4 regions of the Micromonospora aridisoli genome follow, and region 1 is predicted to be linked to each of the others. Evidence: riboswitches for the same ligand, from Rfam matches in the RefSeq annotation. Region 1 holds a riboswitch; each other region holds the start of a gene.

The links. Region 1 has a riboswitch for cyclic di-AMP ahead of SM447_RS08535 (C39 family peptidase). Riboswitches for the same ligand answer to the same signal wherever they lie in the genome.
Region 2: it holds a riboswitch for cyclic di-AMP, as region 1 does, so the genes downstream of both, SM447_RS24425 (coiled-coil domain-containing protein) here and SM447_RS08535 (C39 family peptidase) in region 1, are expected to answer to the same signal.
Region 3: it holds a riboswitch for cyclic di-AMP, as region 1 does, so the genes downstream of both, SM447_RS04545 (NlpC/P60 family protein) here and SM447_RS08535 (C39 family peptidase) in region 1, are expected to answer to the same signal.
Region 4: it holds a riboswitch for cyclic di-AMP, as region 1 does, so the genes downstream of both, SM447_RS06505 (coiled-coil domain-containing protein) here and SM447_RS08535 (C39 family peptidase) in region 1, are expected to answer to the same signal.

What each region holds. Positions count from the first base shown of each region.
Region 1 is NZ_JAXCFK010000003.1:339,447-343,038, reverse strand. It holds gene SM447_RS08545 (hypothetical protein) at 1-258, shown strand, start outside; gene SM447_RS08540 (hypothetical protein) at 414-1,169, shown strand; cyclic di-AMP (ydaO/yuaA leader) riboswitch at 1,449-1,590, shown strand; gene SM447_RS08535 (C39 family peptidase) at 1,816-2,703, shown strand; gene SM447_RS08530 (DUF397 domain-containing protein) at 2,770-2,964, opposite strand; partial or broken gene SM447_RS08525 (DUF5753 domain-containing protein) at 2,961-3,568, opposite strand.
Region 2 is NZ_JAXCFK010000013.1:50,791-54,382, reverse strand. It holds gene SM447_RS24430 (1-phosphofructokinase family hexose kinase) at 1-614, opposite strand, end outside; gene SM447_RS24425 (coiled-coil domain-containing protein) at 844-1,965, opposite strand; cyclic di-AMP (ydaO/yuaA leader) riboswitch at 1,970-2,101, opposite strand; gene SM447_RS24420 (cation diffusion facilitator family transporter) at 2,253-3,170, opposite strand; gene SM447_RS24415 (HelD family protein) at 3,250-3,592, opposite strand, start outside.
Region 3 is NZ_JAXCFK010000002.1:236,829-240,420, reverse strand. It holds gene SM447_RS04555 (pyridoxamine 5'-phosphate oxidase family protein) at 1-347, opposite strand, end outside; gene dcd (dCTP deaminase) at 425-1,003, shown strand; gene SM447_RS04545 (NlpC/P60 family protein) at 1,071-2,141, opposite strand; cyclic di-AMP (ydaO/yuaA leader) riboswitch at 2,154-2,289, opposite strand; gene SM447_RS04540 (C40 family peptidase) at 2,482-3,492, opposite strand.
Region 4 is NZ_JAXCFK010000002.1:641,379-644,970, reverse strand. It holds gene SM447_RS06510 (YibE/F family protein) at 162-1,520, shown strand; cyclic di-AMP (ydaO/yuaA leader) riboswitch at 1,687-1,818, shown strand; gene SM447_RS06505 (coiled-coil domain-containing protein) at 1,822-2,835, shown strand; gene SM447_RS06500 (carbonic anhydrase) at 2,963-3,592, opposite strand, start outside.

The DNA.
Region 1 (3,592 bases):
CCGTCGGTCGAGGTCGCCGTACCATCGGCGTCCGGCGGCGGCGACCCGGCCGTCGCCCTCGATCTGGTCGGCGTCGCGACGGCGACCGTGCCGGGCGTCGGTGGCCCCGCCGACCTGGCCGGTGGGTCCACGACCCTGCCGGTGATCCCCGGCCCGCCGGAGCTGACGGTGCTCGGCACCGCCCCCGCGGAGGTCGGGTCGGCCCCGGCGTCCGCCGGCTCGGACGCTCGCGCGCCCCGCGCCCCGCCGTCCGCCTGAATACCGGCGACCTTCCGTCGTTTCCGCACCCCGGTGCCGCGTCCGCGCCAGGCACCTGCCAGCCCGTCGCCGTCCGCTGCGGCTTCGGGTCTCGCCATGACGATCCGCTGCCGGTACGGCCACCGGCGCCGTGCCGATGTTCTCGAGGTGCCGACATGGAGAAGACCGTTCTCTACCAGTTCCTGATCGAGGTGCCACGCGCCGCCGCCATCTGGTCGGTCCTGCTCGTGCTCGCGCTGGGCGTACTCACCGTCCTGGTCGCGCGCCCGGAGCCGACCGGGCCGGCGGAAAGACCCGGCCAGGATGAGGAGCGCGCCGCGATCGAGGCGGCCGACCGGCGGCGGTACGCCGGTGAGGTGGCGGTCGCGGCGGCTGGCGCCGCGCAGAACGCCGACCGGCGGCGTACGGCCTGGCGGGCCGCCCAGGCGGAACTGGACCGCGCCTGGGCCGCGTACGACGAAGCGGAGTCCGCCGCCCGGCGGCTGGCCGGCGTCACCGGGCTGCCGACCCCGCGTACCCCCCGAACTCCGGCCGAGTACGCGGCCCGGGAGCGGTGGCTGCACCGCGCCGCGATGGCGGCCCACTGGCGTGGGGATCTGACCGCCCGCCAACTCTGCGACGTCCTGGCCCGCCGGTCCGGCTGGGACCCCCGCCGGCATCCGGCCGAGCAGGAGGTGATCCTGGCCCGGGTGGTCCGCGACAACCGCCTGGCGGCCTACCGGGCGGCCGCTGAGCGGGAGCGTGAGCTGTGGCGGGCCGCGGAACTGGCCACCGAGGCGGCCCGTACCCTCTCCGCCGAGGCGTACGCGGCTGCCGAACGGCTCCGACCGGTCCGGTTGCCGGCCCCGGATCGGGCCACCGCCGAACGGCCCGCCGCGGTCCTGCGGTGGCGACCGGCCCGGCTGGGCTGAAAATTCCGTGAGGCGGGTCACACGAGGTCCGAATTCGGTCACTGTTCGTAGTTGAGCCTATTGTCGCAGCAATCTCCGTCGGCATTGTCCCGGAGTCGTCCGGTTCCCGCCCGAAGATGCCCGAAACGCCGTCGATCCCATTGAGCGACGCCAGTCGACGAATACCCGAAAATAGCCGCGCTGGATCATGTTTAAGCAGTTCAAGCGGGGTTGGAAACGACGTGACTGACCAGTAGTGTCAGCCCGTCCGATGCGGTAACCGATCGCAAGAGGCGACGCCGCATCGACCCGCTCAATCGTGATTTCACGAACCGGGGACCCACTGCACCACTGGGGTGAATCCGCGAGCCTCGGCCCGCGGTAGGGCGATCTTCCCGCCCGAATCCGTCAGCTAACCCGGTCGGCGGTGTCGGAAGGAGTCCCAACCCTCGTGCAGTCCGATGTGATCCCCCCGCTTTCCCCTCGCCTCCACGGCACCGCGGTGCCCGCACTCGCCGGCCCGATCGCCGCGAGCTGACCCGGTCATCGCCACCGCCCGGGTTCACCGGGCGTACCCCTGAACGGCCTTCCCGCTCGCCCGGGCGGTCCTCGGCGTCCCCATGCCGACCTGACCGCCGGAGCCGGTGCGCCGTCATCCCCTCAGCCCGTGGAGGAATCCGTGAAGCACACCCTTTCCCGCCGGCTCCGGCGGCTCGCCACCGAACGCCCGTACCAGATCGTGGCCGGTTCCGCCGTCGCGCTCGTGCTGGCCACCGGCACCGGTGCCGCGCTCGCCGGCACCGGCAACACCCCGGCCACCGAGCCCACCACGACCGCCGCCGAACTGCGCGGCGACACCGCGGCATCGCGCGGCCAGGACCGGGTCGAGGACGCTCCGTCGACCACCGCGCCGAGCAGTGCCGCACCGAGCAGCGCCGCACCGAGCAGCGCGGCACCGGCCAGTACCACCGCCGCGCCGTCGCCGAAGGCCACCTCGGCCACCCCGGACCCCGACCTGACCAGCAAGAAGGCCGCGCCCAAGCCGCCCGCGTCGAAGGTCCTCAAGTACGCGCACCAGGCCCAGACGACCGGCTACTACTGCGGCCCCGCCGCCGTGCGCAACGCGCTCAGCGCCGCCGGCATCGAGCGCAACCAGGACGCCCTGGCCACCCAGCTCGGCACCACCTTCGCCGGCACCAACTCGGCCGAGGACACCACCCGCGTCCTCAACGCCACCGTCAAGGGCAGCCCGTACAAGACCACGATGATCCGTGGCGGCGCGGCCACCCCGGCGCAGATGGATCAGCTCCAGGCCGACGTCGTCGCCGCCGTCACCGCCGGAAGGGGCGTCGTGGTGAACATCGCCGGCAGCGCCACCGACACCAACGGTCGCTGGCACTCCTTCCCCGGCGGCCACTACATCGCCGTGGTCGGCTACGAGGACTCCGGCCGGATGGTGAAGATCGCCGACTCGGCCGACGCCTCGTACCCGTCGTACTGGATGAGCACCATCGACCTGGCCAACTGGGCCGCCACCCGCGGCTACTCGGCCTGATCGCACCGGTCCCGATGCACGCGGAAGCCCTCGGCCCGCTGGTCGAGGGCTTCCGTTTCGGGTACGTCAGGCGTGCGGGCCGTGCTGCTTCGCCAGCGCGACGAACCTCGCCCAGGAATCCGGGGTGAAGGAGAGCGTGCCGCCGTCGCGGTTCTTGGTGTCGCGGACCAGCACCACGCCGGGCAGGTTGTCGGCGACCTCCACGCAGTCGTTGCCACTGGAGCCGCTGCGGATGGACTTGCGCCAGGTCGCGCCGTTCAGATCCGTGGCTTCACAACATCCTTCATCAGCTCGATCGACTGGCGGCCGGACAGCGCCTCGTTGCGCACCATCTCCCACCGGGACAGCAGGGTACTCAGGTCGTCGTCCTTGTCGACGAGGACGCCGCCGAGCGGGGTGTCCCGGTTACCCACCCAGCCGTCGTCCGCGCTTCGCGCCAGGATGAAGGGGCCGGTCAGTCCGGCATGCATGCCGACGCCCGCCGGCACGAGATGCACGCTGATGTTGGGCCGTCGAGCCAGGTCGACGAGGTGGTGCACCTGCTCGACCAGCGCGTCCTTCAGATCCTCGTCGACCCGCCGCAGCACCGCCTCGTCGATCACCGCGACGAGTTGGGGCGGTCGTCCTGCTCCAGGATGGCCTGCCGGACCAGCCGGTTGGCGAGCCGCCGATCCACCTCCGCCTCGGTCAGGGCGGCGTCGGTCCGGATCACCGCGCGGGCGTAGCGCTCGGTCTGAAGCAGGCCCGGCACCAGCGTCGGCTGGTAGCAGCGCAGCTGCCGGGCATGGCGCTCGGCCTCCAGGTAGGGCCGGAACCACGACGGCTGGCGCAGCACCTCGGCGGTCCGCAGCAGCTCCTCGAACATGCCGCCGGTCTCCAGGACCTCGTC
Region 2 (3,592 bases), on a different contig from region 1:
TACATGGCACGGGTGAGCTGTTCCTCGTCGTCACCCTCCGCCCGCCCGTCGGCGACCAGTTCCTCGTGGCTGATCTTGAGGAAGAAGACCCCGCTCTCCAGGACGGCGGTGAGATGCTCGCCGCAGAGGTCCACCACCACCCGGCCGCCGTTGGCGCCGAGGTCGGCGGCGAAGCGCCGGTAGAGGTCGGCGGGGACGAGTGAAGGATGGTTCGGTCCGCTGAGCACGCTCACCGGGGCCCGCAGGCCCTCCCCGAGCGCGAGGTTATACAGCTCGTCGAGTTCGTGCCGGCTCAACGGCTGGCCGATCACGTCCACGATCTCCCGTCGGCTGCCCTCGCGACGGTCGTGCACGTACCCGCCGGTGCCGCCGGAGTCGCGGGCCACGACCTTGAGGTCGACCCCCTCGCTGACCAGCAACGGCTCCAGGACCTGACCGATCTCGCCACCGAGCGCCGCGCAGAGCACCACGTCGACGCCGAGGGAGAGCACCATCCGGGCCTGCCACACTCCCTGGCCGCCCGGGTGCAGATGCAGCTCCGGGGCGTCACTCGGCTGGTCGACGGTGACGGTCAGCAGCGGGGTCGGCGCGAAGACCATCACGTGACCGCTCATCGCCGCACCCCGCCGTGGTCCGTACCGACGTTGAGCCTGGTGATCCGCTCGCTGCGCTCACTCATGCACGTTCCTCCCGTTAACGGAGCAATGTCCGCTTCCTGGTACGACCGTAACCGTGCAGACGTGTCGGTGCGCGCCGAAGGGACGGTGCCCCGCTGGCGAAGGGTGGAAACGCGGCACCGGGCGAACCGTCCGTGCAGGACGGCTCACCCGGTGCCGTGGCGGATCAGTAGACCGACAGGTGTACGTGGTTGGTGTGATCGCTGGACGGGTCGCCCCGAGCGCCGCTGTACGACTTCCAGCCACTGCTGGGTAGCCAGATCTGCCTGTACCAGATCACGTAGAGCACGGCGAGCCGGTCGGCGTTGTTGACGAAGTACGCCGCCAGGTTGTTGCCGTAGGTCCGGTCGCCGCCGGTCGCGTCTCCGCCGAAGCCGTTCTTCTGGGCCGCGAAGTCGCAGGCCCGGCCCTTCGGGTGCTCACCCGAACCGCCGGAGCGGTAGCAGGAGACGTACCGGGTGAAGCCGGCCGACTTGGCCTGGTTCAGCGCGTGCAGGGTGCGCGGGGTGATGCAGCCGTTGGCCGGGGTGGGGTCGTTGACGCTGCACGACTCCGCCGGCCACGACCCGTCGGAGTTACGGGGCGCGGGCTTGGCGGTGGGGCTCGACCCGCCGCTGCTGCTGCTGTTGCTGCTGCGCGTCGGTGCGCGGTTGGCGCGCTCGGCGGCCGCGGCGCGCTCGGCCGCCTCGTCCCGCTCGATGGCCACGGTCAACGCCCGCTCGGCCTGTTCCTTGCGCTTGGCCATCACTGCCACCTGCTTGCGCTGCTCCTGGACCTCCACGTCCAGCGCCTGCTTGGTGGTGCTGACCTCGTCGCGGGCGGCCTGGAGTTCGCGCAGTGCGCGATCCTCGTTGGCGGCCACCGCGTCCAGCGCCGCCGCCCGGTCCATGAACCCGGCGGGTGATCCGCTGTTGAGCAACGCCGACGCGGCGCCCAGCCGGCCGGTGCGGTACGCCTGCGCGGCGATCTCGGCGACCTTGGTGGTGCGCTCGGCGAGCTGGCTCTCGGTCGTCTTGAGCTGCTCGGCGAGCTGCTTCTGCCGCTTGACCGAGCGGTCGAGCGCGGTCTTGGCGTCGAGGTAGCCCTTGCTGGCGGCCTCCAGTTGGGCCCGGAGCGCCGGGGTGCCGCCCTCGTCGTCCACGTCGTCCGGGGCCGCCGCACGCAGTCCCTGCGGTGCCGCGGCGGCGGGGGCGAAGGGGGCCAGCGCGACGCCGAGGATGAGGGCGAGCGCGGCGGCGATCAGGGCCGCCGTACGGGCGGCCGGTCTCACGGTTGCCACTGCTGGCATGCACATGTCCTTCCGTCAGCCGCCGACCGGGTTAGCTGACGGGTTCGGGACGGAAGATCCCTACCGCTGACGCGGATGCACCCCAGGAACATGGTTCCCCGGTTCGCCCTGGCGGGCGATTAGGCGGCGGCCGCCGCCGGCACCGGTGGGTGCCGCCTGGCGGAGGCCGGGTCCGAGCCTACCGGTGCCTACGTGACCGGTGCAGCTGGTGTTACTCGTGGTGTTGAGTTGCTGACTAGTAAAGCAGGTCAAAGCCGGCAATAAGCCCATTTCTCCAGGCCGCACCGTCACCACTGCACCGTCCCGCAGTCTCCGGGATCCGTTCGCGGCTCGATCTGGAGGGTCGCGTGCTCGATCTGGAAGTCCTCGTGCAGCGCGGCGCGGGCGGCCGCCAGCACGGCACCGACGTCCGTGCCGGGGCTGATCGTCAGGTGCGCCGAGGCCACCTCCATGCCGGAGGTCAACGTCCAGACGTGCAGATCGTGGACGCCGGCCACCCCGGGAACCGTGGCCAGCCGGTCGTGCACCGCGGTGACCTGGAGGTGTTCCGGGGCGGCCTGGACCAGGATGCGTACCGCCGCCCGGCCCAGCCGCCAGGTCCGGGGGAGGATGAACGTGGCGATCCCCACCGCCACCAACGGATCGGCCCACCACCAGTCGGTTACGACGATCAGCAGGGCGGCCGCGATCACGCCCAGCGAGCCGAGCAGGTCGGCCAGCACCTCCAGGTAGGCCCCGCGCAGGTTGATGCTCTCCCGGGCCCCGGGGCGCAGCAACGCGAACGCGGCGACGTTGGCGAACAGGCCGAGTGCCGCCACCACCAGTACCGGGCCGGCGACCACCTCGGGCGGATCGTCGAACCTGCGGACCGCCTCGACCAGCACGTACACCGCGACGCCGGAGAGCAGTACGGCGTTGGCCAGCGCCGCGAGCACCTCCAGCCGGTAGAGGCCGAAGGTGCGTTGCGGATCGCTGTCGGTCCGGCGGGTGGCGGCGATGGCCGCGAGGGCCATCCCGATGCCCAGCACATCGGTGAACATGTGCCCGGCGTCGGAGAGCAGAGCCAGCGAACCGGTCCGCAGGGCGGTCGCCGCCTCGATCAGCATCAGCGTGCTGAGCAGGGCGAACGCCGCCCACATTCGGCCGGAGTGGCGGTGTGCGGCGTTCGACACCGCGGCGTGGTGGTGGTCATGGCCGGAGCCCACCCAGACACCTTCCGTCGTCCGCCGGTCCGGGGAAGGATCTATGCCGACATCGCTATGTATGCATTCTTGTGCGGTCGGCTCAACCGGTCGGGTCGACGGTGGTCAACCGCTGGGTCGCCCGGGACAGTGCGACGTAGAGGGTACGGACGCCCGCGCCCGGCTCCGCCCGGATCTCGCCCGGGGCCACCAGCACCACACCGTCGTACTCCATGCCCTTGGCCTCCAGGCTGGTCACCACCTGCAGCCGCTCGTCGCCGATCGCGCCCAACCAGGTCGCGACCTGATCCCTGCGGGGCACCGGAGTGATCACGCCGACGGTGCCCTCGACCTTGCCGAGCAGGGCGCAGGCGGCCGTCACGACGGTGGCCTCCAGCTCCTGTGCCGGCACCACCAGCTGGACCGGGTCGATCCCGGTGGAGCGG
Region 3 (3,592 bases), on a different contig from region 1:
GCGTGCGGTGCGGCCCGCGCCGCGAGCGCCAGGCGGGCGACGGTGGCGTCGTCCGTCACAGGCCGGGCGCGGCCGGCGACGTACGCCTCGTCGTCGCTCTCCTCCGGCGGGAACGAGTGCAGCGCGTAACGCCCGTCGCGTTCCAGGTCGCGCCGCTTGGGTGAGTCGATGACGAAGCAGTAGAGACCGTCGTCGGTGATCACCGGAGAGACCGGGTGCACCCGGGGCCCGCCGTCGGCGCGGACCGTGGCCAGGTAGCCGAAGCCCGGGCCGTACTGATGCATGAGAAGGCGGATCCCGTCGGCGAGCCGAGGCTCGTCAGCGGCGAATTCGGACCAGGAAGCCATACGGACATCCTATCGAACACACGTTCGAATGGGATAGCCCGACACGCAGGTCGCACCCGGACAGCTATGGTGTGGCGATGCTGCTCTCCGACCGCGACCTGGTCTCCGAGATCAAGGCGGGCACCCTGGCGCTCGAACCGTTCGAGCCCACGCTGGTGCAGCCCTCCAGCATCGACGTACGTCTGGACAAACTGTTCCGGGTCTTCAACAACCATCTCTACACGCACATCGACCCGGCCACCCGCCAGGACGACCTCACCTCGGCGGTCGAGGTGCCCGACGGTGAGGCGTTCGTGCTGCATCCCGGTGAGTTCGTGCTCGCCTCCACGTTGGAGGTCATCTCGCTGGGCGACCAGCTCGCCGGCCGCCTCGAAGGCAAGTCCAGCCTGGGGCGACTCGGCCTGCTCACCCACTCCACGGCCGGCTTCATCGACCCCGGCTTCTCCGGCCACGTCACCCTGGAGCTGTCCAACGTGGCCAACCTGCCGATCACCCTGTGGCCCGGCATGAAAATCGGCCAACTCTGCATCTTCCGGCTCTCCTCACCGGCCGAGCACCCGTACGGATCGGCCGTCTACGGCTCGCGCTACCAGGGGCAGCGCGGGCCGACGCCGAGCCGGGCCTGGCAGAACTGGCGAACCTGGCCGACCCGCTGACGTCGGAGGTCACTGCCGGAGGCCCGCCCCGGTCGAGGAGCGGGCCCCGGTCGTACGCCTCGACGCCTCAGCCGGGCCGGCCGAAGCTGTGCACGGGGCTGCTGTCCAGCGGCTTCATCTTCACCGGCTGACCCGCCCGGGAGGCGTGCACCACCCAGCCGTCCCCGACGTACATGCCGACGTGGTGCAGGTCCCGGTAGTAGAAGACCAGGTCGCCCGGGCGTAGTGCGCCACGGCTGACCGACGCGGTGACCTGCCGCTGCCGCGCCGCGTTGTGCGGCAACGCCACGCCGGCCCGCGCCCACGCGGCCAGGGTTAGCCCGGAGCAGTCGTACGCGTTCGGTCCCTCGGCTCCCCACGAGTACGGCTTGCCGATCTGCGCGCAGGCGAAGGTGACCGCCTCGCCGGCCGGCCCGCCCGGATAGCTGGCCGGGCAGGGGGCTGGCCGCAGCGGACCGCCACCCCCCTTGCCGTACGCGCGCAGCCGGAGCCGCTGCAACCGGTCGATCTCGGCGTCGATCTGCCGTCGCTTCGCCGCGAGATCGGACTCGGTGCGGGTGAGCTGACCGATGGTGCGGTCCAGCCCCGCCTTGGCGGCGGTCAGCTCATCGCGCAGTTCACTGGCGTGCCGTACGTCCTGCTGCTGGTGTTGGGCGTAGCGGTTCAGCAGGCCGAGCTGCTCGATGACCTCGCCCGGCGACCGGCTGCCGAGCAGGGTGTTGACCGCCCGCACCTGCTCGCCCTTGTAGGCCCGGGCAGCAAGCTTGCCCACCCGGTCCATCGCCTCGTCCACCTGCCGTTGCAACGGTGCGATGCGGGCCGCCACGGCGTCGGCCTCGCGTCGCTTCACGGCCAGGTCCTGCCGGGTGGCGTTGTGTTGTTCGATGACGGGTTCGAGCCGGTTCCAGTCCTCGTCGATCTGGCGCTCGATGTCGGCGACCGTCGGGTCGGCCTGGGCCGCCGTCGCGCCACCGGTCAGGATCACGGCGGTCGCGGCCAGGGCGACCAGGACGTGTCTCGCCGAGTTGAGGCGCCCTGTTGCGGTGGTGCAGCGGTACCAGCGGAAGCGCGGCGCTGCCGTCGGTGGGCCGGACAGCTCCGGCCGCTGCGACGGCGGCCGCTGGGCATGGTGTGCCACCGGGCTCCGTACTCCTTCTTCCCGTACCGCCTACCGGGTTAGCTGACGGGTTCGGGCGGGAAGGGGACGCCCTACCGCGACCCTCGCGGATTCACCCCGGGTACCTGGGCCCCCGGCTCGCTCACGAGCGACTCGGCGGTGTCGGACCGTTACCGCCCCGGGTGGACGGATCTGCCAGCGGCCGACGATTGCCCAGCGTAGGGACGATCGACGTCGATACGCAACATTACCGCACCGTCACTGTGGGTGCTGACATCCGACAGCGAGGAGGGCCCCCGTCGACTTGACCGGGGGCCCTCGGGCGTTCCTGCGCGTCCGCTCAGCCGACGCTGGTGGTGAATCAGCCGGGTCGGCGGAAGCCGGCGACCGGCATGGTGGTGATGGACGAGACGTTCACCGGTTTACCGGCGCGTGGCGCGTGCACCATCTGGTTGTTGCCCAGGTAGAGCCCCACATGGTGCAGGTCGCTGAAGAAGAACACCAGATCACCGGGGCGGGCGTCGGACCGGGAGATGGCCTTGCCCTCGTTCCACTGGGCACCGGTGAAGTGGGTCAGCGAGATACCCGCAGCCCGGTAGGCATACTGGGTCAGCCCGGAGCAGTCGAACGAGTTGGGCCCGGTGGCGCCCCAGACGTACGGCTTGCCGACCTGGGCGCAGGCCGTCCTGATGGCGGTCCGCGCGGCGTTGCTGACCACACCGTTGATGGTCGGGCAGTTGGTCGTCTTGACCGTCGTCACCGGCAACGACCGTTCGAGCCGCTTGATCTCCGCGTCGATCTTCTTCTTCTTCGTCGCCAGATCCTTCTCCTGCTTCTCCTGGGAAGCGATCAGGGCGTCGAGCTTGGCCTTCTGGTCGTCGTACTTCTTGCGGATCTTCATGACGCCCTCGAGTTCGCGGCGCTCCTGCGCCGCGAGCCGGTCGAGGAGGGCCATCTGCTCACCGAGTTCGTCAGGCTTCGCGTTGAGCAGCACCGCGCCGAGTTCCTGGGACGGGCCGCTGATGTAGTAGCGGGAGGCGAGATCGGCCACCCGGTTCATCGCCAGTTCGGTCTCCAGCGCCAGCGGCTGGATCTTCTTCTCCAGGCTCTCCGACTTCTGTCGGTTGACCCGCAACTGGGCGCGCACCTTGTTGTACTGCTCGATGGTGGGCTCCAGCTGACGCCACTGCTTGTCGATCTGGGCTTCGATCTCGTCGACCGAGGGCTCGGCGTACGCGGGGGCGGCGAGCAGGCCGGCGCCGACCGCGGCGGCGGCGACCAGGACGACCAGCCCACGAGCGGCCCGACGCAGGCCGCCCGGACGGAATCGTCCCGGCGCGTGACGATGGAGGGGCATGGTTGCCACCGGCAGCGTCTCCTTTGCAACCGACCACCGGGCGTCCCGCGAGCGGTATGGGGCGGGGACAGACGGCCCACGGTGGTCGGTGCCCCACATTAGGGAAGGCCGGGTA
Region 4 (3,592 bases), on a different contig from region 1:
ACGTTCCCGCGACCGTCGCGCGCCAACCTGTCGCTCACGGTAAGCAGTCACCCCGCCACATTCAGGCCGATCCGGCCGCCCTTCGCCACGGTCGTCCGGTGAGACTGAACCGTCTCGCCCATCGACACGTACTCAGCCCTGAAATCGTTGGGAGACACTGAATGGGCGCCGATCACACCCGTTCCGCTCCGCCCACCCCGCCCCGGGTGCGGCGGATCCTCGTCGTGACGGTGGTCCCCCTCTTCCTCGCCACGCTGGTCGCCGCCATCGTGCTCTGGCCCCGGGACGCCCCACGTCCCGAGGCCGCCGACGACACCCCCCGCTACCACGGCACGGTCACCCGCGTGGTCAGCGAGCCCTGCCCGCCCAATCCCGCGGTGCCCGAGGGCACCCCGACGACAGCGGCGGGGCCGTGTGGCACGGTCACCGTCCGGGTGCAGACCGGCCCGGACGCCGGCCAGGATGTGCAGACGCCCATCCCGGCCGGTCCGGGCGCCCCTCGCATCGATGTCGGCGACGACATCATCCTGGTCTCGCTGATCGACCCGGCGGACCCCTCGATCAGCACCTACAACATCGCCGAACACCAGCGCGGCAAGCCGCTGGTGTGGCTGGCCGTGCTCTTCGCCGCCGCCATCGTGGCCTTCGGGCGGTTGCGGGGCCTGGCGGCGCTGGGCGGCCTGGCCGCCAGCTTCGCCATCCTGCTGACCTTCGTGCTGCCCGGCATCAGCGCCGGGCAGCCGCCGCTGCTCGTCGCCATCGTCGGCGCCTCGTTGATCATGTTCGTGGTGCTGTACCTGACGCACGGCATATCCGCACAGACCTCGGTGGCCGTGCTCGGGACGCTCGCCAGTCTGGTCCTCACCGGGTTGCTCGGGCTGGCCGCCACCGGGGCCACCCACCTGACCGGCTTCGGCAGCGAGGACGCCACCACACTGTCCATGTTCCGCGCCGACGTGGACCTGCACGGCCTGCTCCTGGCCGGCATCATCATCGGGTCACTGGGCGTGCTCGACGACGTCACCGTGACCCAGGCCGCCGCGGTCACCGAACTGCGGCACGCCAACCCGAACTTCTCCCGTCGCGAGTTGTACCGCTCGGCCACCCGGGTCGGGCGGGCGCACATCGCCTCGGTGGTGAACACCATCGTGCTGGCGTACGCCGGCGCCTCGCTGCCACTGCTGCTCCTGTTGACCGCGGACTCCCGCGCGCTGGGGCAGATCGTGACCAGTGAGTTCCTCACCACGGAGATCGTCCGCAGCGTGGTGGCCACGCTCGGTCTGATCGCCGCCGTACCGCTGACCACCGCGCTGGCCGCGCTGGTCACCACCGCAGGGCGCGGCGACGCCAGCGGCGACGCGAACGCACCCGCCGGTGAGCCCACCCCCGTAGTACCCCGGCCGGCGACGGACCGGGCCGAGGCGCTCCACGCCCTCAGCACCCCACCCACCCGGAACACATCCCCCGCCACCCGCTCGGGGTGGCCCGACCCGGACAGGAGCACGGACACCACATGGTGACACTCCTCAGCGTGACCGCCCCTGCCGATGCGGCTTCAAACCGTGTCACTGGTCACTCAACGCGATTACGAAATGACGCATCTAGTCGGGTTCGGGGCGTAGAAGCACAGATGGACTGTCGGGTAACCTCACTGCCGGTCACCGCCGAAGGCGCGCAGCGGCGCCTGCGGTGCCACCGCCCAATCGCCGCCAGGCGAGCCGGGGACCCAGGTACGTGGGGTGAATCCGCGAAAGCGGTAGGGGCCACTTCCGTCCCGAACCCGTCAGCTAACCCGGTCGGCGGTCGATGGAAGGGAAAACAGTGACGGCACCCCTACGCCGCTGGTTGACACCCGTGGTGGCCGTGTTCGCCGCGTTCGCCGTGTTCGGCGGACCGATGCCCGCGACGGCGGCGCCGAGCAACCCCAAGCCCGCCCAGCACGACGACGACCCGCCGATGCTGAACGAGCTGATCGAGGCGACCAACCGGGACTTCTCCAAGGCCAAGGCCAAGCTCGAGAAGTCCAAGAAGCGGCAGCTCCAACTCGCGGTGGAGGTACGCCGCGCGCAGGCCGACCTGGAGGCGCTCTCCCCCCAGGTCGCCCAGATCGCCACCCAGTCGTACCGGACGGGCCGGGTCGGCGCGATCGCCATGCTGTTGCAGAGCACCGCGCCGGACTCGTTCATCGACCGGGCCTCGGCGCTGGACGAGCTGAACCTGGTCAACGACAAGAAGCTTGGTGAGGTCAACGCCATCAAGCTCCGTGCGGAGCAGGCCAAGCTCGCGCTCGACGTCGAGGTACGCGAGCAGCAGAAGCTGACCAACGACATGGCGCGCAAGAAGAGCGAGGCGGAGAAGTCGCTCCGGCTGGTCGGCGGTGTCGGCCTGACCGGCGGCCTGGTGGACGCCACCTCGCCGGTGGCCCGGATCGCACCGAACCGGGCGGCGGACGGCGGCTGGAAGCCGGAGTCGTGCAGCCAGAACGACCCGACCACGTCGGGTTGCATCACCCCGCGGACACTGCACATGTACAAGGAGGTGAAGCGGGCCGGCTTCAACCGGTTCGTCGGCTGCTTCCGCCCGGGCGACAAGTTCGAGCACCCCAAGGGCCGGGCCTGCGACTGGTCGTTGCAGAACAGCGGCTTCAGCCCGTGGCACAACAACGACACCCGGATCTACGGCAACAACCTGGCGGCCTTCCTGGTCCGCAACGCCGACCGGCTGGGCGTCTACTACGTGATCTGGAACCGGCAGATCTGGTTCCCGGCGACGGGCTGGAGTTCCTACAGCGGCCCGTCCAACCACACCGATCACGTCCACGTGTCACTGCTCTGAGCGCCCGACGCGACGCACCGAGGGCCGTCCCGCCAGCAGGCGGGGCGGCCCTCGTCGGGTGGATGAGGCGGTCCGCGCCAGGTGGCTGGCGCTCAGAGGTCAGAAACTGGCCGGAACGTCGGCGCGTTCAGGGCGCGGACACCATCGCACCGGCCAGGTCGGCGGGTTCCGCCGCCACCGCCCGCACCTCACCGGCGGCCAGCCGGTACGACATTCCGACCACCGCGCACCGCCCGGCGTCCACCTCCGCCGCGAGAGTCGCGGAGGAGGCCAGCATCGTCTCGACGGTACGCGCGATGTGGATGTCCACGATCCCGTCCAGGTCCTGCACCCCGGCCTCCTGCGCCCGGCGCAGGCTCGGCACCACGGCGTCGACCACGGCACCCAGATGGCCGGCGGGCGTGGTGGCGGTGGCCAACGCGTCGCGGGCCGCCTGCACCGCACCGCACGAGTCGTGCCCGAGCACCACCACCAGCGGCGTACGCAGCACGGCCACCGCGTACTCCACGCTGCCCAGCACCTCCGGTCCGACCGTGTGCCCGGCGGTGCGGACCACGAAGAGATCACCCAGTCCGCGATCGAAGATGATCTCGGCGGCGAGCCGGGAGTCGGAGCAGCCGACGATCACCGCGAACGGGTGTTGTTCGGCCGCGACTGCGGCACGACGGCCGGCATCCTGGTTGGGGTGCCGGACGGCGTCGGTGACGAACCGGCGGTTGCCGGCGACCAACTCGGCGAGGGCCTGCTGCGGGGCGCC